DNA from 2 places in the Paenibacillus jepli genome. Region 2 is predicted to be linked to the other one. Evidence: riboswitches for the same ligand, from Rfam matches in the RefSeq annotation. Region 2 holds a riboswitch; the other holds the start of a gene.

Region 1 (15,727 bases), 5.5 Mb from region 2:
CCGGTGACATCGGCTGTCATCGCCGGAGTCGTGGTCACCCCCTCATAGGGTCCTTCGAACGGCCATGGACCGTCCGTCTCGGCCATCATCAGCTCCAGCGGATACTTCGCCACCAGCGCTTGGATCTCAGGCTCATAAGCCACATCCGGCGTCACGGAGATGTAATAGCCCGACGCGATCATCCGGCTGACTACCGCGGCCGGCCCCTTGAACCAATGGAAATGAGCTGTCTGGACGCCGTGCGTCTCCAACAGATCGCATACCGTTGCCGCATCGTCATAGACGGCATGGAGGGCAATCGGACGCTGCAGCTCCGCAGCCAGGACGACAAAGGATTCCAGCAGTCGGATATATGGCCCCATCGCCAATCTCACGCCCGCCGCCAACGCACTGCTGCGCCTGTAGTAGGGGAGACCGACCTCTCCGATAGCGAACTGCTCCCCCGCAGCTGCGCGTTCCCGGATCCAGGCCAGCAGCGCCGCCAGAGCGTCATCGTCCGGGGCGGCTTGCTCCGGATGGTAGCCATAAGCCGGCAGGATGCGGCCCGGATGCCGGAGTGCCAGCTCCCGGTTGATCTTGCAGGAGGCAAGGTCCATCGAGACCGCGATGACCGCCTCTACGCCCGCTGCCCAGGCTTGCTCCAGCATCGCCGTCCGCGCCGCAGCCGGATACAGGTCAAGATGCAGATGAGCATCGGCCATCTTGAAGCTATGTTCTACCATCAGCCAGCCTCTCCCCCGTTCCGTGATCGTTCTCTTTGCTGCTGAGAAGCTCGTACAGCTCCTGCTTCCAAGCGTTGAACCGCGGGTCCGTCCACAGCTCGCTCGATCTCGGCCGCGCAAATGGCACTGGCAGCTCCCGGATGACTGTAGCCGGCGAAGCAGACATGACTAGGATCCGGTCCGAGAGCAGCAGCGCCTCTTCGATACTATGGGTCACCATCAGCACCGATCGCCGATTGGTCTCCCAGATGGAGAGCAGCCACTGCTGCATCTGCAGTCGCGTCAGCGCATCCAGCGCCCCGAACGGCTCGTCGAGACACATCAGATCCCGGGGCGCCAACAGCGCCCTCAAGAAGGAAACCCGCTGCTGCATACCGCCAGAGAGTGTATGCGGATAGCTGTCGCCGTAGCCCTCCAGCCCGATCTTGGGCAGCCAGTCGGCACTCTGGCGGCGCGCCTCATCCGCCGCTACGCCGGCTATAGACAATGCGAGGACGATATTGTCCGTCACCGTCCGCCACGGCAGGAGCGCAGCTTGCTGCGGCATGTAGGCGATATGTCCCCGCTGACCCGCCACATCTTGTCCGCTGATTCGAATCGTGCCACGATCCGGTAGCTCGAGTCCTCCGATCAGCTGGAACAATGTCGTCTTGCCGCTGCCCGAAGGACCGATGAGCGAGACGAACTCTCCTTCACCGACCGTGACGTCGATGCCGCCAAGCACATCCAGCTGCTGCTTGCCTTTGCGAAACGATTTGGTCACGCGATCTACTTCCAGTACAGGTTCCATCCGACTATCTCCCCTCCTGCCGCGGCTGCCAGCGCGTCCACCAGCGCTCGGCGGCGACGATGATCCCGAACACCGCCAGACTGAGCAGGACGATGACGGCTACACCGGCGAACACCCGGGTCACCAGGAAACCGCTGTAAGACAGCTTGATGAAATAACCGATGCCGCTGCTTGCACCGAGCCACTCCGCCACGATGACTCCCGTGATGCTGTAGGCGGCTGCAATCTTGAGTCCCGAGAACAGATACGGGACGGCGCCCGGCACCTCCAGGTCGCGGAAGATCCGCCATTTGCCGGCACCGATCATCGCCAGATAATCCGCCAGCCTCGGGTCGCGCTGGCCCAGTCCGCTCAGCATGGCGACGGCGATCGGGAAGAAGCAGACGAGGATGATCAGCACCAGCTTGGGAAGCAGCCCCAGACCGAGCCAGATCATCAGCAGCGGATACAGGACGATCGTCGGGATATTCTGCGAGAGCACCAGCAGCGGATATAGACCGGCCCGCGCGCCCGGCACCAGATGCAGCAAAGCAGCGACTAGGATGCCCGTCGCTGCGCCAGCGGCAAAGCCCAGGAGAGCCAGCCTTGTGGTGGCCCATGTGTGGTCCAGCAGCCGCGGCCAGATCGCTGCGGCTTCGCGGATGATCTCGACCGGCCCCGGCAGCTTCCAGGCCTCCAGTTCGAATATCCATACCGCTCCCTGCCACACGACAAGCAGCAGGAACAGGACTGCAACCGGCGGACCCGCGAGACGCAGCCTATCGCCCACCGGGATAGTTCTCCAGGAGGCGATCCATCGACGCACCTTCCTGCGGATTATGATACAGCTTGATCTGCGAGATGACGGATGGACAGCCCAGCTCGGTCATCGCCTCATTCATGAGCCGGACGAGATCCAGCAGCTCGCCGAGCTCCCCTTCGATGGTCGTCTCCAGCGGAGCTACCCGGTAAGGCAGCCCCGAAGCCTTGATGACATCGATCGCCCGGTCGACATAGCTGTAGACCGCCTCCCCTTCCGGGGTGCGGGGCAGGATCTGGATACTTAGCAGTGTATTGGCCATTTTTTCTCTACACTTCCTTCCTACTATTGATCACGCACTTATTCCGGCAAAAACGCGTTGGTGTAGGCCTGTTCGGTATCGATGCGCCCTTCCAGCACGCCATGATCAGCCATCCACTCCATATAGTTCAGCCAGACCTCGGACTTCTGTTCGCCCCAACGCGCCGCATCGTCTTGATAGCGCGGGCTGAGCCAGGTCTGACTGGCGCGGACGAGCTCCTCGTTCAGATCGGGCTCGGCCGCGATCAGCAGCTCCGCCGCTGCTTCCGGCTGCTCGATCGCGTAGCGGTAGCCCTCGGCAGTAGCCGCCATGAACGAGCGGACGAGCTCGGGACGCTCTTCGATCATGCGCTCGCTTGTCGCCAGTACAGGCGTATAATAATCCAGGGCATCGCTGTAATCCTTCACATAGAGCATATCGATGGCTTCACCGCGCAGCTCGGCTTCCACGCCGGTCCAGGCATAATAGATCCACGCAAAATCGATATCCTGAGCTGTGGCGGTGAAGAAATCGGCGCTGCTGTTCACGAATTCTACCTGGCTGACATCGGCGCCGGCTTCCTGCATCAGTGAGGTGATCACCGCCTCTTCGACCGGATTGCCCCAGCCGCCGTAGCGCCTGCCTTCAAAATCGGCGGGGGACTGGATCTGTTTATCCACTGGCGCCGCAAAACCCGACGTATTGTGCTGAATGACTGCCGCAATGGAGACGATCGGCACCTCCTGGACCCTGGCCTGCGTGATCGCTTCCTGATAGCTGACGCCGAACTCGGCGCCGCCGCTGGCGATCAACTGGTCTGCGCCTGTCTCCGGCGGCGAGATGATCTCTACTTCCAAGCCATGCTGCTCATAAAATCCCATATCGCGGGCCACGTAAAGGCCGGTGTGGTTCGTATTCGGCGTCCAGTCCAACACCACTCTTATCTTGGTCGTCTCCTCGCCCGCACCCGCGCCGGCATTGTTGCCCTCCTGTGCCTCGTTGCCGCCGCAGCCGGCGACGCACAGTGCCGCTGCCAGCACCGTCACTCCCCATCGTTTACTGCTCCTCTTCCACATCTCTCTCTTCCCCTCTCTTCTTGCTCCAACCGCTCTCCTGCCGGCAGCCGCCGGATCAGACGGGACAACCGGACAACAACAAAAAAACGCCCCCTGCCCGAGGACGCCAGTGGCGTGCATGCCGTCACAGCACCTCTGTTCCGCACACATGCGGAAACGGCGATGGCGGCACCATCCTTCCTACGCTGGCATTATCCAGATCAGGTCAAGGGTCGGTATCTGCTTGCAGGATACCCTCTCAGCCGGCTTCACCAGCTCCCCGGAATACTATGCGGTTGTGAACTGACTCCATTATACCAGAGCCTGGACCAGAACACACCCACTAATCCGATGTCCCCTGCCCCGGCCGCCCGGGCGGATCGAAGATCTCCCGGATATAACGGCCGATCCGGCTGCTGATCTCCCGACGGGCGAGGTCGCGCATCAGCCCGAAGCGGTCCTCGTATCCGCGGCAGACAAACCGGTAATACAGCACGCCGTCGATCTGCTCATCCTCGAACACTTTGATCCGACGCTGCCGCAGCTCCTTCCGGGTGCTGGCTAGATCAGTATGAATCCGGTTCATGAGCACTTGCGAGGCTGCAACATAGACGCGCCGGATCGCATAGCCGGAATGCTCGACCTCTCTGGCGTTGCGATCAACGATGGTGAGCAGCATCGGCAGCAGGACCGAATCACGGATCAGCTGGAGCTCTTCCATGGAAGGCGAGACAGAGCGGACCGGACTTTCTTCTTGCAGCTTAGGCTTCATAAGTAAGCATCTCCTGTACAGGAATGTATGTTCTTATTATATACCGAATACACGTTCCCTATGCAAGAACAATTTGTACCAGCCTCTGGCCCTAACTACTAGTCCGCTTTGGACGCAGGGACCACCGTCTGCTTGGCCAGGACCGCCAGCTCCAGCTTGTCCAGGGCAAAGCCGTATTCATTGGCAATGGCAAATGATCGCGGCAGCGGCAAGCCCGCCATGTAGCCGGATATCGCATCTATGTCTGCGTCATCCAGCCAATCCCCCGGCTCCGCTTCGGCAGCTGTCCGGTCGGGCCACGCGTCTGCGAGACGGGGGCTGTACAAGGGCGGGGCAGCCCTCAGCAAGTGCCGCCCTCGCAGCCGCTCGACATATTGGCCCGGGTGCTGCCCCATGCTCGTGGTGGCGGTGAACAGCTGCGGAGCGTAATCGGCTCGCGAGCCCGTATGCGGCTGACCGGAGACAAAGGCGCAGACACCCTGATGGATCTCGGGTATGCGGAAGAGCAGCGCGTACAGCCTCTTGCCGAAGGCGATCCGCTCCCGGATATCCTCGAAGTCCTCCAGGATAAGCCCCGCCATGGCAGCCGGTCCGCCATATGGAAACATGACCTGATTGAATTGCAAGACGGCCTGCAGGGCGAAATAAAAGCGCTCCAGCACATGCTCCCGATAGAAAGGATGGCGGACGACCCGCGACTCGATGAACTGCTGTTCATTGATGATGAGCGCTGTCGTCAGCAATGCCGGCTCCGGGCGGCGGTAGAAGCCTGCCCAGACCGGCTCCATGAAGCGCGACACGCCAAGCTCGGGCAACAGCCGCGACAGGTCCCTGCCTGCAGCCAGCCCCGCTTCGTAGAGCAGCAGCTGCGGATACGCGTCGCCGAAGATCAGATAGTTGGCACGCTCCAGCATCAGGAAGGTCTGCAGGCACTGCTCGGGAGTCAGCAGACGCGGCAGCAGCTCGCCCTGCAGGTCGGTCATGTTCCAGCCTCCGTTGCGGGAGACCATGTGAGCCAGCAGCGACCAGTGCACTTCGGGATGGCGCCGATAAAACGCCAGATAAGCTGCGGTACGTGTAACATTATTACGGTTGGCCCGGGCCGTACGCTGGCGGATATCAGCCAGCAGGGACGAATGGGCGGACGGGTCCGCCCCCACGCCCCCGTCCGCCAGGCGCACGCGCTGCCAATCCGCCGCCAGCCTGCGCACCGTCTGGCGATCTGGCGATGGCAGCGGCAGTGCAGATCGCCGCAGTCTCGCCGAGCGGCGCCAACCGTCCCATTTGCCGCTGCAATAGCGGTACAGGTCGACGGGCCAGCCGGCGATCCTGCTCCCCCAGGAGCGGGGATGATACTGCCCGCGGCTTCGGTGTCGATATGCTCCCGACATGGATCGGCCCCTCCTTTCGCGCTCATGGTTATAACACCATTATTCGCCTTCAGCCGATCTGTCATCCCCCGATTGATCCCAGCAGATGAACGGTCTATACTGGATACAACACAGGCGGCCAAGCGATACGGCCGCCCACAAGTGCAGAAGGGAGCGTGCTGCTCATGTGCGGCCGTTATTCGATCACGATCTCGCTGGACGAACTCTTGCTGTTCTATCACATCGCCGACTCGCGGATTCCTCAATACCGTCCGCGTTACAATATCTCTCCCGGCCAGCCGATCCCGGCGATCATCCATGACGGCGAGCGCAACAGGCTCGGCGAGCTCTCCTGGGGACTCACGCCTGCCCGGATGAATCAGCATCCGGGCAAACCGCTCATCAACGCCCGTTCAGAGACTGTGCATGAGAAGCCGGCCTTCAGGGAGCTGCTGCGCGGCAGGCGATGCCTCATCCCGGCAGACGGCTTCTACGAGTGGCAGGTGCTGGCAGACGGCTCCAAGCAGCCGATGCGCATCGTCCGCAAGGACCGGCTCCCGTTTGCCATGGCCGCCCTGTACGACATCCGGCTTAACCCGGATGGCAAGCGTGAGAGCAGCTGTGTCATCCTCACAACCGCCGCCAACGACTTGATGTCGCCGATTCACCACCGCATGCCAGTCATCCTGGAGGCGCAGGCTGCCGAGCGCTGGCTGAACAGAGGGACAAGCGATCCCCGCGAGCTGCAGCCGCTGCTGCGGCCGTGTCCGGACGACTGGCTGGAGGCCTACCCTGTTGATCGGCGCGTGGGCCGGACACAGCTGGATGACCCTTCCTGCATCATGCCCCTCTAGCCGGCGCTGACATGCCGAAGAGCCAGCCGGGGCTGCCGGCTGGCTCGGATGCCGGCTGTATCACCGGCGGCGAGATGGTTAACGGAACATGGCCCAGAGCTTAAGCAGATGCAGGGTGTTGTTCGGGTCAATCTTCTGGGCCAACACAAACGCCACAATCTGTTCTTCCTGCGTCTCCGTTAACGACTCGTTCAAAGTCTTGGCTACGGACTTGACCAGCTTCCGTACCTTCAGACGGTCCCGCAGATCCGCCTTGGTCACCTGGGTCAGCTGCAGCTTGACCTTTTCCTTCAGGACAGGATTTTTCATCTTGAGCTTGACGCGCTCGACCAGCTCCGGGCGAATGCCGTACTTTTGATAACTCAAACCGCCACACCTCCATGAGTGCCTCGGGGGCATATCACTTCAAGTATATGCGCCCCGCCTGCCGATGTTGCGGCATTATCGCACGGCCTGTCCGGCACTAGTCCAGCTGCTCGCTCTCAAAGACCTGCTCGCGCTGCAGCCGCTCCCGCAGCCTGGCGTATTGCGGTGCTTCCCAGAACTGCGGGTCCCCCACCAGCTCCGAAGCGTCGTCACGCGCCGTCTCCAGCACACCGTAGTCGCTCACCATATCCGCGAGACGGAATTCCGGCAGCCCGCTCTGCTTCGTTCCGAAGAAATCGCCCGGTCCCCGCAGATCGAGATCGCGGCGGGCAACCTCGAAGCCGTCGTCCGTCTCCGTCATGACCTTCATCCGCTCCTGTCCGCTCTCCGATTTGGGATCAGCGACCAGCACACAATACGACTGATGATCACTGCGGCCAACCCGGCCCCGGAGCTGATGAAGCTGGGAGAGTCCGAACCGCTCGGCGTCCATGATAATCATCAGCGTGGCATTGGGAACATCGACACCGACCTCGATGACTGTCGTCGAGACAAGCACATGCGTGCGTCCTTCGCTGTATTCCTTCATCGTCTGTTCCTTCTCAGCCGCCGTCATCCGGCCGTGGAGGAGACCGACGGTGAGATCGGGAAATGCCTGCTGCATCTGGATGTGCAGATCGATGGCATTCTGCACATCCAGCTTGTCCGACTCTTCGATGAGCGGGCAGATGATATAGGCCTGCCGCCCTGCAGCGACCTCCCGCCGGATGAAGCCGAGGATCCGGTCCATCATCCCGTGCTTGACCCAATAGGTCTTGATCGGTTTGCGTCCCTGCGGCCGCTCCCGGATCGTCGAGATATCCATGTCGCCGAATGCTGTAATCGCCAGCGTGCGGGGGATTGGCGTCGCGGTCATCGTCAGCACGTCAGGACGCATCCCTTTGCGGCGCAGTACGGTGCGCTGATTGACCCCGAAACGGTGCTGCTCATCGATGACGACCAGCCCCAGCGCCCGGAAGTCCACACCGTCCTGGATCAGCGCATGCGTGCCGACGACGATATCGATGACCCCCATCTGCAGCCCCGCCAGCACGTCGCGCCGCCTGCGCTCCTTCATGCCGCCGGTCAGTTGGTCCACTTGCAGGCCGAAGGGCTCGAACAGCCGCTGCAGCGAGCGCGTATGCTGCTCGGCCAGAATCTCCGTGGGCACCATCAGCGCGCCTTGATGCCCCGCCTTCACTGCACCGTAGAGCGCGATGGCAGCGACGACTGTCTTGCCCGAGCCGACGTCGCCCTGGAGCAGCCGGTTCATGCTGAAGGGCTGTCGCATATCGTGGATAATCTCGTTGATCACCTTCTTCTGCGCAGCCGTCAGCTCGAACGGCAGGCTCTGCGCCAGCTCCAGCACCGTCCCATTGTCGATCACATGGGCTACCCCGTCCTGACGCTCCCGGTTCACCGAGCGAAAAGCATGCAGCTTCAGCTGGAATAAAAAGAGCTCCTCATAGACCAGCCGTGCGCGGGCTGCCCGGCCTTCTGTGCTGTCTTCCGGATGATGGATGCGCATAATCGCCTCGCGGCGCGGCATCAGACGGTGACGATCCAGGAGCAGCGCAGGCAGCACCTCTTCGATCATGCTGCCGAATTGGACCAGCGCCTGGGCAATCGTCTTGCGCATCCATTTCTGCGTAATCGAGCCGCCAACCGAGTAGACCGGCTGCAGCGTACCCGAACGTCCCGATTCCTTATCGGCAAACTCCGAATCCGTTACCGTCAGGTGCATGCGGCCCTGATCCCATTTGCCGGTGACGATGAGCTCGCGGCCGCTCGTCAGCTGATCCTTCAGGAACTGACGGTTGAACCATACGCAAGTGACCAACCAGCTCTCCACAGTGATCTTGCAGGTCAGCCTGGATTTGTTGCGGCCATAACGGTTCAGCACTGGCATCCCGGACACCGTACCCTGGATGGTGATCCGCTCGCCATGCTTCACCTCCGAGAGGTTGCGTATCCGATAATCCTCATAACGGAAAGGATAATACTCCAACAAATCCATGGCAGAGTGAATGCCAAAGGCGTGAAGCTCTTGTTCCTTCTGAGCGCTCACGCCTTTGATCTGTCTAAGCGGGATAAGTTCGGTTGCCATGCTGACACTCACACCCTAAACATAAATATCGCTGCGGTTCCCGGACCGACATGGGTGCCGATGACCGAACCAATGGTCGTGAAATCCACGTGCCGAACATTAAAATTGGCTTTCACCAGTTCGCTGAGCTCTGTGGCCGGCGCCTGATGCTTGGAATACGCCATCATAGCCCCCACCGGCTCGTCCTGGAAATCCTGCTTCAGCAGATCGATGATGCGCTGCATCGCTTTGCGCTGACCGCGCACCTTGTCCACCGGCGCAACGATGCCATCCTTGTCCACGGTCAGGATCGGCTTGATATTCAAGATCGAACCGATCAGCGCCGACGCCTTGCCGATCCGTCCGCCCTTCTGCAGATACTCCAGCGAGTCTACCAGAAAGTAGAGACGCATATTGTCGCGCAGCCACTCCATCCTCTCGAGGATCTCTTCCTTGCTCTTGCCCTCTCGGGCCATCCGTGCCGCCTCCACCACCCGCATGCCAAAGCCGAAGCTCGCCGATTTGGAATCGATCACCGTAATATCCGTTTCTTCCTCGATCAGTGATTCGGCCAAAACCGCAGACTGATAGGTACCGCTCATCTCCGAAGAGATATGAAAGGAAAGAATCTGCGCCCCTGGCGTTTCTTCGAGAATGCTCTTGTATACTTCCATAAAGTCATTGGGTGAAGGCTGCGAGGTCGTCGGCAGCTGTGAAGCCGACTCCAGCTTCGTATAGAACTCCTCGGGCTGAATCGTCTGGCTGTCGAGATAGACCTCCTGGCCAAAGTGAACCTTCAGCGGAACCAGGACGATGCCCAGCTCTTCGCGCAGCTGCTGTGGAATATCCGATGTGCTGTCTGTGACAATCCGGATGGTCATATGGATGTGATCCGCCTCCTCTTCATGGTATCCCTGCACCCTCTACTCCACTGCAAATAAATACGGATACAGGGGCTGCCCGCCGCTGTGGATCTCCAGCTCTACATCGGGATGAGCCGCATGAATCCACGCCGAAAGTTCTTCTGTAACATGTTCCTGCGCCTGCTCCCCTGTCAAGACGGTAACCAGCTCGCCGCCCTCGCCAATCATAAGATCCAGCAGCGCCTGACAAGTATGGAGCAGACTAGCATCGGTGGATACGATCTGTTTCTCGCGAATCCCGATATAGTGGCCTTCCCGGATCTGCAGGCCGTCGATCACCGAGTCTCTCACCGCATGAGTAACCTGACCGGACTGCACCTGCTCCACCGCCGCCTGCATGGAGGCAGCGTTGCGCTCCGGCGACTCCTGATCCTTGAAGGCCAGCAATGCCGCCAACCCCTGGGGAATCGTCTTGGTCGGGATAACAGTCACCTGGCGGTCGCTCAGCTCGGCTGCTTGCTGGGCAGTCAGAATGATATTGCCATTGTTCGGGAGCAAGAAGATATGCCCGGCCGTCAATCCCGCCATCGCCTGCACGAAGTCCTCCGTGCTCGGGTTCATCGTCTGGCCGCCGCTCAACACGACGTCGACATTGTTGTTCAAGAAAATGTCGGAGATGCCTTGGCCGATCGCGACAGCAATGATGCCGTAAGGCGCCATCTCGTGCACCTCGGCCGGCGGCTCGCTCACAGCCGGGACGCCGCTCAGCAGCTCCGGCAGCGCGTCTGCCAGGTGCTGCTCGTCCGCCGATATGGGTGTCAGCGGCGCCGTATGCGGCGCTTCTCGTTCGTCGAACACTGTCCCGTCATGGATAAGCTCCCGATGCTGATCCCGCATGTTCAAGATGTGGATATCCGACAGCTCGCCATAGGGCAGCGACAGATTGAGCACATCCCCAGGCTTGCGCGAATGGACATGCACCTTGATGATCTCCTCGTCGGCGATGACGACGATCGAGTCGCCATCCTTGGCAAGCGCCTGCTTAAAGGCTGTCTCATCGAAGCGCCGGGCGCCGCCGCCGCCGAGCTGTCGATTGATGAAAAACTCCATATCGTACAAGAATTCGATATCTTTGGTCTCCAGCCTGGACTGTGCCGAAGACGGCGGCGCCACTGCAGCTGAACCGCCAAATGCCGGCCGTGCCGCCGCTGCGGGCGCAAAGCCAGCCTTCGGCACCAAATCAGGCTCTGCCAGCGCTGAGTCCTCCAGCGCCGCCAGGAAGCCCTCATAGATATAGACGAGCCCTTGCCCGCCGGAATCGACGACGCCGACCTGCTTGAGGACAGGCAGCAGATCGGGGGTCCGCTCAAGCGCTTCTTGCGCCTTTGCATGCACTTCACGCATCAGCTCCGCAATATCGCGGACGCGTCTGGCTTGCTTGGTCGCATGCTTGGCAGCTTCTTTGGCTACGGTCAAGATCGTTCCCTCTACAGGCTTGACCACCGCTTTATAGGCCAGGTTGACGCCATGCTGCAAGGCCTCGGCGAACTGCATGCTGTTCATTTGATCCAGTGACGCCGAGCCGCGCGCGAAGCCGCGGAACAACTGGGAGAGGATCACTCCCGAATTGCCGCGCGCGCCCAAGAGCAGACCCTTGGACAGCACCTCGGAAGCCTTCGCAAGCGATTCCGAAGGCTTGGACAGCAGCTCCTGGCGGCCGGCCGTCATCGTCAGATTCATATTGGTTCCGGTATCGCCGTCAGGCACCGGAAAAACATTGAGGGCATTCACATGCTCTGCGTGCAGCTGCAGGCAGTCGGCACCCCGGTTGATCATCTTTGCAAAATCGTTTCCGTCTATTAAGCGCTTACTCAACGGAGTCCCCTCCCTAACGAGATACGCGTACGCCCTGGACAAAAATATGGACAAAATCGACATGGACGCCTACCACATCATTGAGCACATATTTGACTTTCGACTGGATATTATGCGCGACCTCCGATATTTTTGTACCGTAGCTTACGATGATGTACAAGTCAATGTGCAACAAATCATTTTCCTGGCGAACCTCCACGCCGCGCGACAGGTTCTCCCGCCCGAGCAATTCGGCAATGCCGTCCTTGAGCTGCTTGCGAGAGGCCATGCCCACCAGGCCATAACATTCCATAGCCGCTGATCCGGCTATTAGCGAGACGACCTCACCTGTAATATAGACGCTGCCAAGTTCGGTCTTGAGCTGAGGCATGGAACCCACTCCCTTTGCTTATGTATCGCGGACTATCTCATTGTACTATAAAAAAAACTCATATTGAAGCCTTTACACGCCTTCTTCTCCACTTTCCTAATTATTGCTCAATTTTTCTCCGCCTATCCTATAGGTAACCAGCCCGGCTCCATTTGAAGCGGCGATTCGAAGGAATAAAAGCCGGGGTAGATTTACACGCCTGAATATGGTATCCTATTTTAGTGTTTGTTTTTTCGTTGAAGGAGGTGTATCCGATGTCCCGCAAATGCGTAATTACCGGCAGAAGCCCTGGCTCCGGCAACCACAAGTCGCATGCCAACAACAAAAACCGCCGCACTTGGGGCGTTAACGTTCAGAAGGTCCGCATTCTCGTTGACGGCAAACCAAAACGTGTGTACGTCAGCGCCCGCGCACTGAAGTCCGGCAAACTGACTCGCGTCTAGTATGGAATTTCAAAAAGCACCTGAGCCTTGTTCAGGTGCTTTTAGCTGTGCTTGCGGCGACTTCGCCGCCTGCCTTGCTCCACGGGTCTCATCTGATATCGCTCGAAGTGCACCCCGCTTTCACTTTTGGGGAATCCTTGCTCTGATCCTTCGACAGCGGGCGGGCCGGGATCAGCTTTTTTGGAAGGTGTTCAGGATTGCTTTTACGAATCCACCCAAAAACTTTGGTAATCTGATCGTATAAAATTTCATGCTCCATCCCTCCTCAGCCTCGCTTGTCGAATCCCAACATCAAAAAAAATGGCTACACAAGAAAAGCGATTCTCATGTAACCATCCTATGCGTAGCTAAGTCGTCCTATGCCAAAGACGGGCGCAGACGGTAAAAACGCCCAACCGGCTGGTTATCCGGCTTCGGGCAGTACCAGCTTCCCTTGTGCATATAGGACCATCGTGATAATGATCGTAATCAAAAAGTAGAAAAAGATCGACAGCGCGATAAACCAAATACGCGAACCGATTGTCTCAAAATCACGGAAGAACCGGATGCCCAGAAATAATGCGCCAAGCGAAAACGCAAAACGGAACAACCCTTCGATCAGAGCGAACAGGGCGAGCAGAAGTCCGCAGACAAAAGCATAGGCGGTGATCATGAAGGCATGCTTGAATCCCCCTCCATTCATCGCATGCCCTCCGGGCGAAGCGCAGCGATGGCAGCTGCTCTGTCCTGCTCGCTGAATACCGCGTTGCCTGCGACCAGGACATCGGCTCCGGCAGCCCTCACCAGCCCCGCCGTCTCGCTGTTGATGCCGCCGTCTACCTGGACCAGCGTGTCCGCTTTGCCGATCTCTTGCAGCTGCTGTCTGAGCTGGCGCAGCTTGACCAGCGAGCTCGGGATAAAGGCCTGGCCGCCGAAGCCCGGATTGACCGTCATGATCAGCACCAGATCAACATCCGGAAGGATGTACTCGATCGCCTGGAGCGGTGTCGCAGGATTGAGGGCGACACCGGCCGGCAGCCCGAGATCCTTGATCATATGGATCACCCGATGCAGATGCACACAAGCTTCTGCGTGTACCGTGATGCGGTCGGCGCCGGCTTTGGCGAACGCCTCGATCAATCGTTCGGGCTGCTCGATCATCAGATGCACGTCGAAGGGCAGGCGGGTGTGCGGACGTACCGCCTGGACCACCGGCGGGCCGAACGTCAGATTCGGCACGAAGTGCCCGTCCATAATATCGATATGTATCCAGTCAGCGCCGCCGCGATCCACATCCGCGATATCTTCCGCTAATCTGGCAAAATCCGCCGACAGGATCGAAGGTGCAATAAGGGACATGTTTTAATACCTCCGCTTTTTATCTTTCATCTCGGCCAGGAAGAGCAGATAGTGCTCATGCCGGCTGGGACTGATCTCACCGTTCTCCAACGCCTCCAGGACGGCGCAGAAAGGCTCGTGGGTGTGCGTACAGCCCCGGAACTTGCAGGCACCCGCCCGCTCCCGGAATTCGGGGAAGCATCCCGAGAGCTCATCTACGCCCAGCTCCTGAAAATCAAGCTGGCTGAAGCCCGGCGTATCCGCCACGTAACCACCGCCTGCGATCCCGATCAGCTCGACATGCCGCGTCGTGTGCTTGCCGCGGCCAAGCTTGTTGCTGATCGCTGCAGTATGGAGTTCCAGTCCAGGCACAATGCTGTTGAGCAACGAGGATTTGCCGACGCCCGATTGGCCGGCGAATACGCTGAGCCGGCCCGCGAGACGCGCCTCGAGCTCCCCCGTCCCCTCATGGCGGAGCGAACTGGTCGAGTAGATCTCATAGCCGATCGGCCGGTAGATCCGCTCGATGTCTGCCAGAGTATCCGCTCCTGTACCGTCCTTGGCCGCAAGGTCGAGCTTGCTGAGACAGATAATGGGCTGCAGGCCGGCATGCTCGACATGAGCAAGGAACTTGTCCAGCAGCTGCAGATTGAGCGTCGGTTCGGTTACCGAGAACACCAGTACGGCCAGCTCCACATTGGCGACGGGCGGACGCACCAGCTCCGTTGTTCGCGGCAGGATGCGATTGACAGCGCCTTCCCCGTTCTCGGTTGGCTCGTAGGCGACAAGATCGCCTACGAGCGGGGACTCGCCCCGTTTCTTGAAGATGCCGCGGGCCCGGCACTGGAGGGTCGGCTCTGCCGCCCCTCCCTGCTCGGGCCGGACATAATAATAACCGCTTAATGCTTTGACGATGCGTCCAATCTGCTCCATTCCGTTATTGCTCATCAGCATCCCCGTCCTCTGTGCCGTTCTCTGTCTCGGCAGGCGTCTCATCATCCGGCGTGCCATCTGCCGGCGACGCCTCTTCATTCGGCGGCGGATCAAGCTCTGGCGGATCGACGACAGGAGGCGGGTTGCTCTCGATCGGTTCAGCGACGATGGTGCCCGCGCGGGCAGCGTCGTAAGTCACATGATAGGTGCGGATGAAGATCTCATCCCGGTAGACAGACACTAACGCTTCGGTTCTCGGATCAAGAACCAGCCTCACGGGGAAGTTCTGCATGCTGTTGATGCGCCGCTTGCCGAAGTCCTGATTGTCGCCGCGAGCATCAGAGTATTCGATCCGGATCTCGCGGCGTGCCGTTCACCTCAGCCGGCGAGATCGGGATGTTAAAGGTGTACTCCAGCGCATCCTCCGGCAGGCCCGAGCTGACAGTAATCGTCACTTCATCGCCTGCGGTGACCTTGTCTCCGGGATTGAACGGGAACTGTTCCAGTACTTCGCCTGCTGGCCGATAGCTGGACTTCTCCATGATTCCTTCGCCCGGACCAAGCACGAGCCCATTTTGCCGCAGTATGTTGATGGCTTCGTTCTGAGACTTGCCGATCAGCTCCGGCATGTCGAACGGCTCCAGTCCCTGACTGACCTCGAAGGAGAACGAGGCTTCCTCCGGATTGAACTGCTCGCCCGCTGCCAACGACTGGCTGACGATCGAGCCCGTCTCCTCCTCGGAGTAGACATCGACCTTCTCGATCCGCTCCTGAGCTACACCGAGCGCGATCAACTGCGCCCGTGCATCCTCATAAGGATCGCCGATATAGC
Region 2 (15,727 bases):
CTTTTGCTTATACAGCCACCGCGTATATTCCTGAACGTCGAGCTCCTCCATCACCCAGTGCAGCGGGAAAGGCTTATCCTGTTCGAATTGACGGGTGATCGCCAGTACGTCCTCCGCATAAGCGATATTTTTGGTCTCCCCCCATCCCGGGATCTGCAGCAGCTCTCCTGCCTGATGCGGGACAAATGCGCTGATCATCCACAGCATCCGGTTGGTGGCGACGACGTATGCTGCTTTCTTCAACTCGATCGCTTTGCTGCGGCGCCACTCGCGCAGCGCATCGAACAGCTCGGAGCGCGCATTCATCTCTCCGTAGCATTGGATGAAGGAGATCAGGCCGCCTGCCCCCCTTGCCGAACCGCGGTCTTCCAGCATGCCGTCAACCACAGGAATAAATCCCTCCCCCATCTTGATGGCGATGCCGTGACGGAAGGTTGTCAGCATCTCCTCCCACGAACTTCCCTCGAACCAGCTCTCAGCTCCCCCTTCCGCACCTGTCTCCTGCCACAATACATGCCAGATTCCCTGCTTTTCGCAGATGGACACCTGAGCGCTGTTGATCCGTCCTTCTGCCGTTTCTTTCTCGAGCGTATTCATAAATACCAGTTGCATATCGCAAAGCCTCCCCGGATTTGAAATTATCGAAAACTGCTGCCTGAAGATACCGGCAACCGGCTCCGGCTTCGCTGGATATGCATCAAAAAAAGCACCTCCTCAGCGTAGTGCCGAAGAGGTGCTTCCTCATTCCGAACAAATTTTCGATTAATTGAATCGTACCATAATTCGGATATGGAGGCAAGTATTTTCTTGGGCTGAGTCCTTCCCATGCCCTGTCCTTCTGGATGGTGTATAATGAGAACGATCCGTTTCACGCAGACTTTTTTTCACCTGATAGTAGGAGGCTTGATTATGCAGCTCAATGAATACGATTTTTTGTCGGATACTACCGAAGAAACCTCGACCCGCTTCGTCACCTTCATCACACCGGGACTGCAGCGGTTCGATCTGGCGATCACATCTACCAGCCGATTCTACGGTAAAAAGCTCATCACTGATCTTCAGGCCGGCCGGACGGCAATCGTCGGACCGGATGACCTTGATGAGCCCGGATATCTGGAAGCCACATTTCGACTGCATGAAGAAGATGCCGATGAACTCAAGCAGTTTTTGACGCTGGTGGTAGGCGTGGTGAATTTTACCGATTAATCTGTGGCACCCTAATGGACGGCAAGCGATTCCGATTGTAGGAGGTCTAGAGATGTCCGATCCATTTGTTCCCGAGGATAAACGCAAGTATACCGATCTGCCCGCTGTAGAGTCGCAGCGCAATGACCTGACCGCCGAAGAGTTCCCGGAGGGACCTTACGGCGCCGATCTGCTCAGCGAATCCTTGGGCAAGAGCAGCCCCTGGAGGGCCGATCAGCGTCCCACCAACCGCTTTGATTACGAGAACCGTCACCTCCACGAAGGGCTCTCCCGCCATTTTCCCGGCGACAGCGGCGAAGGCAACGCGGATCCTGATCTGGTAGAGGATTAAGAACGGCCTCGGCCGTATCGCTCCAGCCGGCTCAGCTGCGGCTCGGCGCGGGGGGCCGGTGCGGACGGCTTGGGAGCCGGCTTGCTCTGCGGCACCGGCCGCTTGTCCTGGGACTGCAGCTGCCCGCTGATGGCCTGCAGCCGCAGCTCCCTGACCTGATCCTCCAGCAGTTCGACCCGGGCATGCAGCGCCTGGACGGCATGCAGCAGCCGCTTTACGGTTATCGATCCTCCAGCTCCGTCCCGTTCCTCCGCATCCTCACGTTGTGTTACGCCTGTATCCGCTTCTCCGCCCAGCAGGGCATCCAGCTCTTCTTTGGTCACATTATTGTTATCTGCCATGACAGGCTCCCCACCCTTGAGAATATATTCTCTATTGTTGGGGTTTCGGGCATCGTTGTCAATCTTTTAGAGCGCATTGCCCCTCCAGACCAGTTGGCTAGCCGGCGGACGTGTAGGCGCCGTGATGCGTCGGGCCGATCCCGCCGCCTATCTCCAGCGCCTGGCCGATCGCGGCATCGATGAAGGCTTTGGCCGTAGCGAAGGCCTCCTGCACGGTTCTTCCTTTGGCCAGCTCGGCCGTCAAGGCCGCCGAGAGCGTACACCCCGTGCCATGGGTATGTCTGGTGGCGATGCGCGGCGAAGCCAGTCTCAGCATCTCGCTGCCGTCATACAACAGGTCGATGGCATCCCCGCCGCCGAGATGCCCTCCCTTGAGAAGCACATACTGCGGTCCCAGCGCATACAGAGCTCGCGCGACCTCCTCCATATCCTCCACCCGATCGGTTAGAGGCAGCCTGGCAAGCGTACAGGCTTCCGGCAGATTGGGCATGATGACGGTTGCCAGCGGCAGCAGCAGGCTGCGCAGCGCATCCACCGCTTCGTCCTGCAGCAGCGGCGTGCCGCCTTTGGCGATCATCACCGGGTCGATGACCAGCTGCTTTACTCCGGAATGCTCCAGATAACGGGCAACACAGGTTATGATCTCCGCTGAATACAGCATACCGGTCTTAACCGCATCCGCGCCGATATCCGTCAGCACCGAACGCAGCTGCTCTTCGATGCATGCCGGCGACTGGGGATAGACGCCCTGGACACCCAGCGTATTCTGAGCGGTCAGTACGGTGATGACGCTCATGCCGTATACTTTTAATTGATGGAAGGTTTTCAGATCGGCCTGAATGCCCGCCCCGCCTCCCGAATCGGAGCCGGCAATCGTCAATGCTCTTGGTATCATAAACATCGCCTCCAAAATTGTGGTAGCCGCCCGCTCAGCGGACAGCCAGCCGGGAGAACCGCTCCGGCGCAAATCGTCCAAGCGAGACCCGAGGTGTGCGCTCCTCGATCAGATCGATTGCCGCCTGCGCGGTGACCGGGCTCAACAGGATGCCGTTGCGGTAATGGCCGGCAGCCATCACTAGCTGCCGCCGGCCTGGCAGCTTGCCGAGCAGCGGGTAACCATCCTGGGTAGCGGGTCGCAGACCGGCCCAGCGATGGTAGGGCTGCAGCTGCTCAAGGAACGGATAGAGACGGTGATTCCAATTGAGCAGCCGACCGATGCCACGCTCGGTGACCGAGGTATCAAAACCGGCGACATCTTCGGAGGCCCCGCAGACGAGCGTGCCATTAGCCTTGGGGACGACGTATCCCTGGCTGCCAAATACCATATGGCGCACCGTCCCGGGCTCCGCCAGCTCATAAGCGCAGATCTGGCCCCGGATCGGATAGACGGGGAGCTGCAGGCCGAGCGGTTCTTGGAGAGCACCCGCCCAGGCACCGTTGCAGATGACGAGGCAGTCCCCCTCATAGATCTGGCCCTGAGCATCCGTGACATAGGCCCGCTCATCCTCGGGCATGCCGATTCGCACCTCGCCCAGCCGCTCCAGGATCCGGACGCCGCCCCTCCGGCAGGCCGCCTCCAGCGCGCGTACGTAATCCGGTGCATAGATGTGGCTCTCGTCCGGATGATACAGCGCCGCCCGCACAGCAGTCGACAAGGCAGGCTCCAGCGCCCGCAGGGCCGCTCCCTGCACGATCTCCGGCGGACTGCCAAAGCGCTGCTGCCATGCCGCTCTGCCGGCCAGCGCGAGCAGATCGGAGTCATGATAGACGACATTGAGCGAACCAGAGTTGCTATATTCAAAAGTTAGCCCGGAGGCATCCTTGACCGCTTGCTGCCAGTCGGGATAGAGCCTGAGGCTGGCCAGACAGAGCAGGAAGAAATCATCCGGTCCTTCGCCGTTCTCCGAGAAAGGCGCCAGCATGCCTGCCGCTGCGCCGGATGCCTGGCCGCCGCAGCGTCCCTGCTCCAGCAGCGTGACCCGGTGACCCCGGCGCGCGGCCTCGAATGCGGTGGACAGTCCGATCACCCCGCCCCCGACAACCAGGATATGCTTGCTCATCAGGTCACCTTCAATGCTGCAAATTCGCTGCTAGCGGTCGCATAACGCTTCTTCGGGATCCGGCCGGCCAGATAGGACAGACGCCCCGCTTCGATCGCCAGCTTCATAGCCAGCGCCATTCGCACCGGATCGACCGCTTTGGCGACAGGCGTATTCATCAGGACGCCATCCACGCCCAGTTCCATCGCTTGGGTGACATCCGCCGCCGCACCCAATCCCGCATCAATAATGATCGGTACGCCGGCCTCCTCTACGATCAGTCCGATGTTGTAGGGATTGAGGATGCCCAGGCCCGTCCCGATCGGCGCGCCGCCGGGCATGACAGCCGCCGCTCCTGCTTCCTCCAGCCGCTTGCACAGGACGGGATCGTCTGAAGTATAAGGCAGTACCGTAAACCCTTCTGCCGCCAGAATCTCTGTCGCCTTCAGCGTCTCTACCGGATCGGGCAGCAGCGTCCGTTCGTTGGCGCTGATCTCCACCTTGATCCAATCGCTGAGGCCTGAAGCTCTAGCCATTCTGGCAATCCTCACCGCTTCCTCCGCAGTCGAGGCGCCGGACGTATTGGGCAGATAGGTGAATGGTTTGAAGCTCAGATGATGCAGGATCGCATCATCCTCGGGCTCCTCCAGATTGATCCGGCGGATCGCAAAGGTCAGTACCTCTGCTTCCGAAGCCCGGATCGCCTCATTCTGAACGTGAGGGTTGGGATACCGGCCGGTCCCGAGGAAAAATCGCGAACTCAGCCTCTTGCCGCCGATGATCAGCGGATCTCCCGTTTGCTGTTGTGATGTCGTCATAGCTTAGCCACCTCCTACAAAATGGACCAGCTCGATACGCATGCCTTCGCTGAGGGGCGTGTCCTCCCAGACGGATTTGTCGACGATCATCCCATCCACTTCCGCTACGACCAGCTTGCCCTGCAGCTCGTAGTGCCGCAGCACATCGCCAAGGACGGCCGCATCCAGCTCCGCCGGCTTGCCATTAACCGTCAGTCTCATAGCGGTCTCGCCTCCCGTCCGCCGCCTTTGGCGATGGCGAGCCGGAACGCTTCGCAGGTGCCTCGCACATCGCTGCTGCCGACGATCTCGCTGATCGCGCAGATCCGCCGAGCGCCGGCCTGCAGCACCTCGCCGACATTATGCAGCTTGATGCCGCCGATGGCGACCCAAGGGATCGTAATCTCGGCCGCCACCTGACGTACATAGTCTGTCGTCACCGGATCGACTACATCCACCTTGCTCTTGGTGGCGAACACCGGTCCGACGCCGATGTAGTCCGCGCCGCCGCGCTGGGCCTCGCGAGCCTCTTCGATAGCATGCGTCGAGATCCCGATGATCTTGCCGCCCATGATGCGGCGCGCCGTCTCCAGCGGCAGATCGTCCTGGCCCAGATGGATGCCGTCGGCATCGACGGCCAGCGCGATATCGATATGATCATTGACGATAAACGTGACGCCATGTCGGCGTGTCAGCTCGCGCAGCGCCTCGGCCTTGCGCAGTACCTCCCGCTTGGAGGCGGTCTTGTCCCGCAGCTGGATGATATCGCTGCCGCCGAGGATCGCTTCCTCGATCACTTCGATCTGCGACCTGCCGGGATGGAACTGCTCGCCGGTAATTGTATAAAGGGTAAAATCCTTCATCTGTTCGTTACCTCCTTATGTCATTACTACATGCCGATATATCTCGCATACAGGGTCTTGGCCCGGACCGGGTCCTCCGTGCCCTGGACGAGCACCCGGCCATCCGGGAACAGCACGAGACGTTCGCCTTCGGCCAGCTGCAGACGCAGCAGATACGGGTTGCTGCTCACCTCTCCAACCTCCTGCAGCTTCAGCTTCCACAGCTCCAGGTCCAACGGATGCCGTCCTTGGATCTGAACCGTATCCCTGCCGCACATCAATGCCAGCTCCGAGCTGTCGGCCTGCAGGGCAGGGAACTCCCTCCGTCCGCATGTCGGGCAGTCGCTTCTTGCTGCCGGCAGCTTCATCTCATACGTATGGTAATTCCACATCTCCCAGCTCAGAAGGCTGCGGCGGACCCGCTCCCGATCGCCGACGAGAATCTTGAGCGCCTCGACCGCCTGGAAGGAGGCGACAACATCGATGATCGGCGAGATCACGCCGATCATGTCGCAGGTCTGTCCGTCGCCCTCGCCCGCTGACTCCGGCAGCAGGCAGCGGAGGCAGCAGGTATCGCCGGGGATAAAAGCGGCGCTCATGCCGCGCGAGCTGACCGCCCCGCCATAAACGAACGGGATGCCCTGCTCGTAACAAGCATCATTGAGCAGATAGCGGGTCTGGAAGTTGTCCGTGCCGTCCAAGACCAGATCCATACCTTCCAACAGCTGCCCGATATTGTCCCGGGTAACATCGCTGACATGCGCGTCTATGCGGCAGGCGGAGTAAATGCTCTCCAGCTTGCGTTTGGCAGCGATTGCCTTGGGCAGCGCCTCGCGCGCGTCGTCTTCGTCATACAGCATCTGCCGCTGGAGATTGCTCCATTCGACGAAGTCGCGGTCGACGATGCGGACACTGCCGACACCAGCTCGGACCATATGATTGGCGAGCACCGTACCGAGCGCCCCCATACCGACGATCAGGACCCCTGCTTCCGCCAGCTTGCGCTGCCCGCCCTCGCCGATCGGCGCAAACAGCTGCTGTCTGGAGAATCGATCATGCGCATCCTTCATCCCAGATGACTCCCTTCTCTCATCGTCAGGCCGCCATCGACGACCAGCGTCTGTCCCGTCATGAAGCGGGCCCCCTCCGTTGCCAGAAACACGACCGGCCCGGCGATATCCTCCGGGACAGCCAAGCGCCGCAGCGGCGTCTGGGCACGGATCTGTGAACGAACATCCTCACGCGTACTGCGGCTAGCTTCGGTCGGATAGACGAGGCCGGGTGCGACACAATTGACTGTGATCCCATATGGACCGAGATCGGCGGCCAGATTGCGGCTGAACGCGCCAAGCGCGGCTTTGGCTGTCGTGTAGTCATGGTAGGGAACGACCGGGGAAACGGTCAGGTTGGTCACCATATTGACGATCCGGCCGCCCATCCGTTCCTTCATGCCCGGGATGACAGCCCGGCACACCTCGAAGCCGGCGCGCAGCGATCCGTCCAGCTGCTGCTGATAATCGTCCCACTCCAGCTCCCATGCCGACTTGCGCAGCTCCGGATCGAACGGATAGGACGGAAGCGCATTGTTGACCAGCACGTCGACGCCCCCCGTCTCCTCCGTGACTTCCTCTACCATATGCCGAACCTCATGCGGCTTGGTCACATCGGCCCTGATCGCCCAGCCGCTGCCTCCTGCCCTGGTGCAAGCCTCTTCCACCTGCCTGGCCGCCGTTTCATTGCGCACATAATTGACGATGACCAGCGCGCCTTCGGCGGCGAAGGCCTGTGCGATCGCAGCCCCGATGCCCCGGCTCGCGCCAGTGACGAGCACTGTCTTCCCTTCACATCGCTTCATCATGCCACCTCATGGCCGCCCCGGCAGCAGATCGTCCCGGATCACGCTTTCCATATCCAGACGGTTCTCGATCAAGCCCAGCTCATAGTACGCATCTGCTGCCTGCTGAAGGATCTCGGTCTCCAGAGCGCCAAGTCCCTCCGACTCGGTCAGCTCCGAGACGGTAGCGGCATTCCTGGCCTCGATAATCGCCCTGTTGCGACCTTTGTCCTGACCGTCGATCGCGTGTTTTATCGCCAGCTCCGCCGCTTCCTCCGGCTGCTCCAGCATCCACGCCGCGCTTGCCTGATAAGCTTGCAGGAAGCGGCGCATCAGCGCCTCCTTCTCGCGGAATACCTCTTCAGTGACGACGAACAGGTCGCTGGGCATATTCAGGAAGTCTTTCACTTCCATGACGTTGATGTTGCCCAGCCCCTTCTCCAGTCCGATCAGCAGACCGGTATCGGTTGCTGCGGTAGCGTCGACCTGTCCCTGCATGAGCGGCAGGAAGTTCGAGACTCCTGTCTCCACGATGGTGACTTCGTCTTCTTCGATACCTGCCGCGCTCAGCAGCATGAGCAGATTATGCCTGGTCCCGCTCGCCAGGCTGTAGACACCGATCGTCTTGCCGCGCAGATCCTCAGGCTCCTGGATGCCGCTCTCTTGCAACGCGACGACATTGAACACGTTCTGGGGATATATATTATAGATGGCGACGAGTGCTTCTCCCTTATCGAGTGCAAAGAACAAGGAGCCCGGATCGGTAAAGGCGATGTCTGCCTGCCCGCTGAGCAGATGCTTGATCGCGTCGCCTCCGCCTGCGCCGGGGATGAACTCCAGGTCGATCCCCGCTTCCGCAAACCAGCCGTACTCAGGCTCGGACAGCAGATGCGTCTGTTCGGAGATCGGTTGGCTCCAGCTCGCCATGCGGACCTGCTCCAGCTCGCCTCCGCCTGCCGGCGATGTACTGCCGCAGCCGGCAACCGCCAGCGAGCAGACCAGCCCTAGCATGAGCGGGCGGATAATACCGGATAATCGATTACGCTTCATGATTTGCTCCTTTATATAAGTGTCGTGGTGTCTGGTTCAATTCTTCACCGCTTTGCGCTGCCGCCGGCCGGATAGCGGTGCCGGAGCAGCATACGCTCGATCAGGCTCACCGCATAATACAGCGCCAGTCCGATCAGCGTCAGCAGCAGCAGCACGGCGAACATCAGCGGCGTATCCATCATGCCCTGGGAAGCGATGATGAGCGCCCCCAATCCCCGGGAAGCGCCGATAAACTCGCCGACGACAGCGCCGACGACAGCCAGCACCACTGCAACCCGGATGCCGCTCATCAGCTCTGTCAGGCCGCCCGGCAGCTTGCAGCGCAGCAGGACTGTCAGCCGTCCCGCACCGAGGGAACGGAACAGCTCGAGCCGGCTGCGATCGGCATAGTGGACGATCGACAGAGTGCTTTCCAGAATTGGAAAAAAGCAGATCAACGCAGTGATGACTACCTTGGATGTCATCCCGAAGCCGAACCAGATAGCGAAGAGCGGTGTCAGCGCCAGCTTGGGGACTGCCTGGCTGGCAATAACATAGGGCGACAACAGCCTACGAAGGAGGGAAGACTCGCCCATCGCGACGCCTGCCGCAAACCCGCACAAGCCACCGAGCAGCAGGCCCAGAGCAATCTCCGTCAGGGTAACGCCCACATGCGGGAGCAGATATCCGCTTGTCAGCCCTTGCCACAATGAGCGCAGGATCGTGGACGGCGCCGGCAGGATCAACTCGGACAGCTCCCGATAGGCAACCAGCCATTCCCAAAGGAAGAGCAGAGCCAGCGGCAGCAAGAGCGGCAGCATGCGGATGACAAACCTTCTCATGCGCCACCGCCTCCCGCCAATAGTACTCTGGCCTCCGCCATCAGCTCCAGCTGCTCGTCCCCGAAGCGCACCCGCGCGGATCGTTTGCTGTGTACGATCAGCTCCCGGGCAATCCCGCCCTCATGCAGGATAAGCACCCGGTCGGCCAGGAAGAGCGCCTCGCTGATGTCGTGGGTGACGAACAGCGCCGTCATGCCCCGCTCGGCCACCAGCTCGGCTAGCTGCTCCTGGAGCTCCTCCCGGGTCAAGGCGTCCAGCGCGGCGAATGGCTCGTCGAGCAGCAGCAGTCGCGGCGAAGTGATGAGCGCCCGCGCCAACGAGACCCGGCTCTGCTGGCCGCCCGAGAGCTGTCCAGGGTAACTGTCTGCGCGAGCTCCCAGCCCGACCTGCGCCAGCAGTGTGCGGGCGTAGCCCCGTTCTTCCGCAGTAGGCCTGCGGTGGACACGGATCGGCAGCAGCACATTGTCCAGTACGGTCAGCCATTCGAGAAGCACCGGGGATTGGAAGACAATGCCGATATCAGCTCCCGCGCGCACTGCGTTGCCCGCCAACGATACATGTCCTTCACTCGGCTGCAGCAGCCCGGCCGCGAGCTTGAGCAAGGTTGACTTGCCGCAGCCGCTGCGCCCTAACAGCGCGCAAAATTCGCCCTCCCGCAAATGAAGCGAGATCTCTCCGATGACTGGCCGATCGTCCGACGAATGGTATCTGAAACTCACCTGGTGAAAACTCAACAACGACATGCCCTAACCACCTAATCCCGATAATCGGCCGACAGTTCTGCCGCCTGCTCCGCCGAACGGTCGATATCGACCATGCGGACCAGATCCAGCAGATGAAAACGGCCGTCATGATGCCACCCGGGCTCCGGCATCGTCATCTCGCCAAATGCACAGATCCGGCTCACTCCCGCCTGCCCGAGCATGTTGCTCAACCGGAACAGCCGCTCAGGCGCTGCTGCCACGCCGCAGCTCTGCAGCCAGGGCCGCAAAGGCGCGAGCAGGCTGACTGCCTCATCCAACGACTCGACTGCAGTAATGGTCAAGCTGCGATTGAGACTGCTTGGCCGCAGCTGCGGCGATTCGCTGTAGACGAGCGTCCAGCCTCCTGACGAATCTCGCCAGACGCGCCCGCCCGCTGCTCCCTCCCAATCGGCCGACGCCCTGTACTCCGCGACCGCCCGGGCTTCGGCCGGCGTGAGCTCGTGCGGCGGGTGTGTCAGCTGCAGATTGGCCAGCTCATGAGCGACGGCGCCTGCAAACGATGACGGATCGACCCTGCCGCCTCGCTCTACGAAGATCTGATGCGGCGAATAACAGCCCTGCTGGTCATACGCGGCGGCATCCCTGGCGACCGCAGCGGCAATCAACGGCGCCTGCCTGATCTGCAGTGTCTCCGAGCCGACGAATCCGACGCTTATGCGATGCCCGAAGCCGATACAGCTCGTACCTGCCGGCACGCGGCTGCGGACGCTATGGATCGCTTGATCTGAGCCGTAGACGATCACCGCATCAGAGGCCGCAAATGCAGCCTGCTCCGCTGCTTCATCGCCGCCCTGCCACCAGACAACGGCCATGCACCCGGCCAGCTCGGGGCACTCGGCCGCAATCCCCGCCGCCAGCCAACCAGCGGTATACGGTTCGCTGCTGCCGGTCTTGCCGAGAACGGCTGACTTCACCAGCAAAGCACCAGTCAGGCTCCACAGAGACAAGCCCGGCACATTGCCTGCCCAGATGTGCGTGGACACCGTCGGCCCGTAGGCCCGCGTCCAGCCTCCGGCAGGCTGCGGCACAAAATCGTCCAGTACCGACGAATCCGTGAAGTCCTGGGCCAAAAAGCGGAGCAGCTGCGGCTTGCGAAACGACTGCAGCGTACGAATCAGCCCGCTCCGTACCGTTTCGGCCGCATAACCGGTGATGCCGCTGATCGTCCGAACTGCCGCTTCCCGATCCTCGCGTTGGTCCAGCATCCGCACGGCCGCTTGGCCGATGCGCTCGGCAATGGCCAAAACCGGCAGTCGGGCCAGCGTCTCATGCTGGCGCTCACGCAAGTACCCCATCAGCTGTGCTAGCTGCTCCGGGTCCGGGGCGGGAACCTCCACCTCGGTAGTCCGTCCCTGATGCACGAACCGAAGCGTCTGCCGCTTGATCTCGGCCGCCTGCGGGAACCCCGGCGGCAGATACCCTCCGAAGACCGTCATCGCGGCGCTCCGGCAGCTGTCTTGAACGACTCCGCTGCCAAGGAACAGCCTCGTGCCGCGCTGCCCTCGGCGCGGCCCAGCAATTGGAAGCGCCGGCCGTCCTCATGCAGCACGCCGATATCCTCCGTCAGGATCGTCGTCACGGCGTTCCAGTTCGCCAGATCGCAGTGCACCAGTACGCCCTGCTCTCCTGCAGGAACCTCCGCCCCGGTCAAGGGATCGATAACCCGTGGCCGAATCCAATGGGGACCGATTTTCCAGGATGGCAGCCGTTCATTGCCTGAGTCGTAATACTGAGTGCTCAGCTCGGTCATCCCATACATATTGAGACAGCTGCTGCGGTCAACCCCGAATCTCTCGCTGAGCATTGTATAAAAAACTTCAGCATCCATCTCTCGCGACCTGCCTTTGATCCCCCCTGTATCAAGCAGCAGACTGCCAGCTGGCAGCTGCCAGTCGGCACCGCCAGCCGCGTCCAGCGCATGGATAAAACTGAAGGTAGCGCCGAGCAGCATGAGCGGCCTGCCGCTGCGGCGCGCCTGTTCGATCAGCAACTCTAGTTCATCCACGGCGAGCACGCCGTCACGGACGAGATGCATGCTGTCATCGCCGCCATGATGAGTCCGCGCCAAACCCAGGTAATGAGCCAGTGAAGAATGAGGCAGCTCTGCAGGCTCGGGGAACAGGATGCCCATCCGCATCCGGCTGCGGTCACGGGTGACAAAACGGCGAAATGCCGTCAGCATCGACTGGTTATAGACGGCAAGCGTCGGATGGTAATGTCTGCCTCGCGTCTGCGGATCCGTCGTGCCGCTCGTCATGAAGAGCGCAGCCGCTTCGTCAGGCGGAGATACGCTCAGCGTGCTGTGCTTGAATGCCTGGATCGGCACAGCCGGGATGTCCCGCCATGTCCTGACCGTCCGCGGTGTTCTGCCCCGCAGCCTGCAGAACGCCCGGAAGGGTTCAATATTGGCAAACTGATACTTGAAGAGCTGCAATGCCAGTCTCTCGAACTCCTCTGGTCTCGCCTGCTCTGGCGCAAGCGAGATGTATGCCATAATCTCACGCTGCAGCCCCTCTGCCGTATTGATCGTCATCAGTTAATCCTTTCCTGCAGAAGGAACCTAAAATAAAAAAGACACCTTGCGCACGCAAAGTGTCCTGACGGCCCCTGACCGACTCTATTCCCTACGTTGGCATTACCCAAACAGGTTCCTATGGTCCCGCATCGGTCCAGATGCGATCTCAGCCTGCTTCCGCAAGCACCCACTGCATATAAAATTTTAGAGCTTGTTCTTATTGACTCTCACATTTAGTTTCATTATAGAAGAACCCGGCGTATTATACAACCCGCCTGGCGTTTTGTGTATCTGATTATTGCTTGTAAATCTCAGTGGTGCCCGTCCCCGCGATGAGGTACAATAGCTAGCGAGGGGGCCCTATGCATGCACATTTACAAAACCTTTTTCATAAACCTGTCCATCTTGGTCACATGCTCTTACTTGTTTAACCTTATCTATAAAAATATATTTGCCACAGCCAGCTGGCGCATCCGCCAGAGTGTGATGGTCGTGATTTTTATCATCTCCGGCTGGCTTTCCATGATATTCAGCGTCCGGGTAGCTGATTATGCCTTGTTCGATTTGCGGGCCGTACCCCTAATCTTTGGCGCATTGGTGTTCCGCGATCCGCGGTTGCTGCTGCTGATCGGGGCGGGTATCGCTGCCTCCCGGTATACGGTGACAGGGCTGACTTCTACTGCCGTTACAGGCTCGATCAATATCCTGCTGCTGGGTGTCGCCGGTGCGATGCTGGTCAGACTATTCAATCGGAAGCAATGGGATTACCGGTACAAGGCCTTCCTCTCCATCATCATTATCAATACCACGCAGGTGTGCGGCATCGCCTTGTTCGGGGCTATACCAACCGACCTGTACCTGAACGAGATTGCGCCGTTCACTTATCCGACCAGCCTTGTTGTCAGCGGGTTCTTCGTGTTTATCATGAGAGACTTTTACAAGGAGCAGATGCGCGGGGAAGAGATCCACAATAAGAATACGATCTTGCAGAAGCAGGCAATGGAGCTGAAAAAGGCCAAAGAAAATCTCGAGCAAAAAACGGTCCAGCTGCAGCAGTCTTCCAAATACAAATCTGAATTTATCGCCAATATGTCTCACGAGCTGAAGACACCTCTCAACAGCATCCTGCTGATGTCCGATCTGATCAAGGATGCAGAAGAAGAGGAATGCGCCGCCAATTCAAAGATAGCTGCCCAGATCCATCAATCGGGAACGGAGCTGCTGCGGATCATCGAGGATATTCTGGACCTGTCCAAGCTTGAGGCAGGCAAAATGGAGCTTGCGATGGAACCCGTTTCCCTCCAGGAGCTGGGACAATTGATTTACTATCAGCATCAGGAGCTGTTGGATGAGAAGGGACTGAATTTCCGTATGGAGCTTCAGCCAGGCATGCCCGAGACGATTACGACAGACCCGTTCCGCCTGAACCAGCTGATCCGGATCCTGCTCTTGCTGGCGCTCAAACATACCGAAGAAGGCTCGATCCGCCTCACCCTCATGCCGGATAATCAATCAGGCTGGATCATCATCCGTCTGGCGGATACAGGCATCGGCTTACCGCCAGAGCATCAGCGTCTGCTCAGCCGGGCACTGCAGGATAACAATCCTGCGCTGCTCCACGCCATCGGCAGCGGCGGTCTGGGGCTGTCCGTCTGTCAACAGCTTTCCCTGCTGCTCCGCGGCAGACTGAGCTTCTCCAGCACAGAAGGGGCAGGGAGCGCTTTTTCCCTGCATCTGCCCGCTGAGCCAGAACTGCAGACAGCGGAACCGGCGGCAACACAGCTGGCCGACTAGCCGATCAGCTTTAGCAAGCTCTTGAACTCAAGCTCCTCGAACTTGGCGCCGATGCGGTGATGATCCGGCGACCAGCAGCAGCCTTCAAGAGCTAGTTCGATCGGCACATCGCACTGGATACGAGCCAGCTCGCGGGATAGATGCAGCATGTCCAGATCGTTTTCGATCTTGGAGCGGACGGAAGCCGGCAGTTCGGCAAGCCGCTGCAGGATGCCGTCGATACTCCCGTACTCCAGGATCAGCTTGTGTGCCGTTTTCTCGCCGATTCCTTTCACGCCGGGGTAGTTGTCGCTGGTATCACCCATAAGTCCTTTGAGATCAACGATCTGCAGCGGCGTCAAGCTTCGCTCTTCCATAAGATAGCTCGGAGTATAAAGGGTATAATTGCCTTGGCCTTTCTTCATGATCGCCACCGTCACCGACTCATCTACGAGTTGGAGCATATCGTGGTCTCCTGTAACGATATAGACTTCCGTTTCCTTGCTGTGCAGCTTAGCCAGCGTGCCGATGCAATCGTCTGCTTCATACCCGGCCAGGCCAACGTTTGGAACGCCGAAGCTGTCGACCACTTCTTTGACCAGATCGAATTGCGGGATCAGTTCAAGCGGGGCTTCCGGCCGGTTCGCCTTGTACGCTCCGAACTGCTCGCTGCGGAACGTCTTGCTCCCCATATCCCAGCAGCAGACGATGTGCGTCGGCTCGAACCGCTTCACAGCGTCCCAGAAATACCTCACGAAGCCATGTACTGCATTGACCGGAATACCGCTGCTGGTACGTCTGATGGCTCCCGTAAAGGAAGTTGCAAAATACGCCCGGAACAGAATTGCCATGCCGTCAATCAGCAGTAAGCGCTGCCTGCCCCCTGCCCCTTCCCTTTGATTCAAATTACCGTCAAAATCCAACTCCATTTGCATCACTTTCCTCCTGTTCCGCAGCTTTGCCGACCAGCCCATGCTCCCGCAGAAAGCTGCCGATTCGCCGAGCTGCCTCTACCAATCTCTCCTCCTGCTCCACGATAGCGATCCGGACAAACCCCTCGCCTTCCTTACCAAAAGCATCACCAGGTATGACCGCCACGCCGGCTTGTCTGACCATTTCCCGGGAAATCGACCGCGAGGTCCAACTGGAACCCCCGTCCATACTTGGAATCCTGGCCCACAAAAACATCGTTGCCTTGGGCATCTCGACCTCCCATCCCTCCTCTCGGAGCGCTGCCACGAAGCGGTCGCGGCGCCGCTGGTACAATGCGCCTACGGACGGTCGGCTGCCTCGCTCCATATCTGCTCTGAGCGCCGCGATCGCGGTCTGCTGCACCGCATTGAAGACCCCGTAGTCGATATTAGCCTTCAGATCGGCCAGTGCGCCTACCGCTTCGCGATTCCCCGCAAGAAAT

The links. A riboswitch is a leader RNA that binds a small molecule or an ion and turns the genes downstream of it on or off. The one in region 2 is predicted to bind thiamine pyrophosphate.
Region 1: it holds a riboswitch for thiamine pyrophosphate, as region 2 does, so the genes downstream of both, ABC336_RS28600 (ABC transporter substrate-binding protein) here and ABC336_RS05390 (LuxE/PaaK family acyltransferase) in region 2, are expected to answer to the same signal.

Annotation. Positions count from the first base shown of each region.
Region 1 covers NZ_JBDFMD010000001.1:6,701,612-6,717,338, reverse strand. Annotated here, with positions in the region: gene ABC336_RS28620 (TatD family hydrolase) at 1-722, opposite strand, end outside; gene ABC336_RS28615 (ABC transporter ATP-binding protein) at 709-1,512, opposite strand; gene ABC336_RS28610 (ABC transporter permease) at 1,517-2,281, opposite strand; gene ABC336_RS28605 (thiamine-binding protein) at 2,271-2,573, opposite strand; gene ABC336_RS28600 (ABC transporter substrate-binding protein) at 2,612-3,628, opposite strand; TPP riboswitch at 3,789-3,900, opposite strand; gene ABC336_RS28595 (YhjD family protein) at 3,951-4,379, opposite strand; gene ABC336_RS28590 (DUF2515 family protein) at 4,478-5,770, opposite strand; gene ABC336_RS28585 (SOS response-associated peptidase) at 5,935-6,603, shown strand; gene ABC336_RS28580 (stage VI sporulation protein F) at 6,682-6,969, opposite strand; gene recG (ATP-dependent DNA helicase RecG) at 7,067-9,115, opposite strand; gene ABC336_RS28570 (DegV family protein) at 9,124-9,975, opposite strand; gene ABC336_RS28565 (DAK2 domain-containing protein) at 10,018-11,793, opposite strand; gene ABC336_RS28560 (Asp23/Gls24 family envelope stress response protein) at 11,846-12,202, opposite strand; gene rpmB (50S ribosomal protein L28) at 12,457-12,645, shown strand; gene spoVM (stage V sporulation protein SpoVM) at 12,817-12,897, opposite strand; gene ABC336_RS28545 (hypothetical protein) at 13,049-13,327, opposite strand; gene rpe (ribulose-phosphate 3-epimerase) at 13,324-13,983, opposite strand; gene rsgA (ribosome small subunit-dependent GTPase A) at 13,987-14,910, opposite strand; partial or broken gene pknB (Stk1 family PASTA domain-containing Ser/Thr kinase) at 14,900-15,727, opposite strand, start outside.
Region 2 covers NZ_JBDFMD010000001.1:1,154,150-1,169,876, forward strand. Annotated here, with positions in the region: gene ABC336_RS05315 (HRDC domain-containing protein) at 1-612, opposite strand, end outside; gene ABC336_RS05320 (DUF3055 domain-containing protein) at 910-1,206, shown strand; gene ABC336_RS05325 (hypothetical protein) at 1,259-1,537, shown strand; gene ABC336_RS05330 (hypothetical protein) at 1,534-1,878, opposite strand; gene thiD (bifunctional hydroxymethylpyrimidine kinase/phosphomethylpyrimidine kinase) at 1,976-2,773, opposite strand; gene thiO (glycine oxidase ThiO) at 2,808-3,938, opposite strand; gene ABC336_RS05345 (thiazole synthase) at 3,938-4,735, opposite strand; gene thiS (sulfur carrier protein ThiS) at 4,739-4,936, opposite strand; gene thiE (thiamine phosphate synthase) at 4,933-5,577, opposite strand; gene ABC336_RS05360 (ThiF family adenylyltransferase) at 5,604-6,626, opposite strand; gene ABC336_RS05365 (3-oxoacyl-ACP reductase) at 6,623-7,411, opposite strand; gene ABC336_RS05370 (ABC transporter substrate-binding protein) at 7,421-8,440, opposite strand; gene ABC336_RS05375 (ABC transporter permease) at 8,485-9,261, opposite strand; gene ABC336_RS05380 (ABC transporter ATP-binding protein) at 9,258-10,004, opposite strand; gene ABC336_RS05385 (acyl-CoA reductase) at 10,016-11,461, opposite strand; gene ABC336_RS05390 (LuxE/PaaK family acyltransferase) at 11,458-12,558, opposite strand; TPP riboswitch at 12,628-12,741, opposite strand; gene ABC336_RS05395 (histidine kinase dimerization/phospho-acceptor domain-containing protein) at 12,907-14,334, shown strand; gene ABC336_RS05400 (5'-3' exonuclease) at 14,331-15,242, opposite strand; gene ABC336_RS05405 (aminotransferase class I/II-fold pyridoxal phosphate-dependent enzyme) at 15,226-15,727, opposite strand, start outside.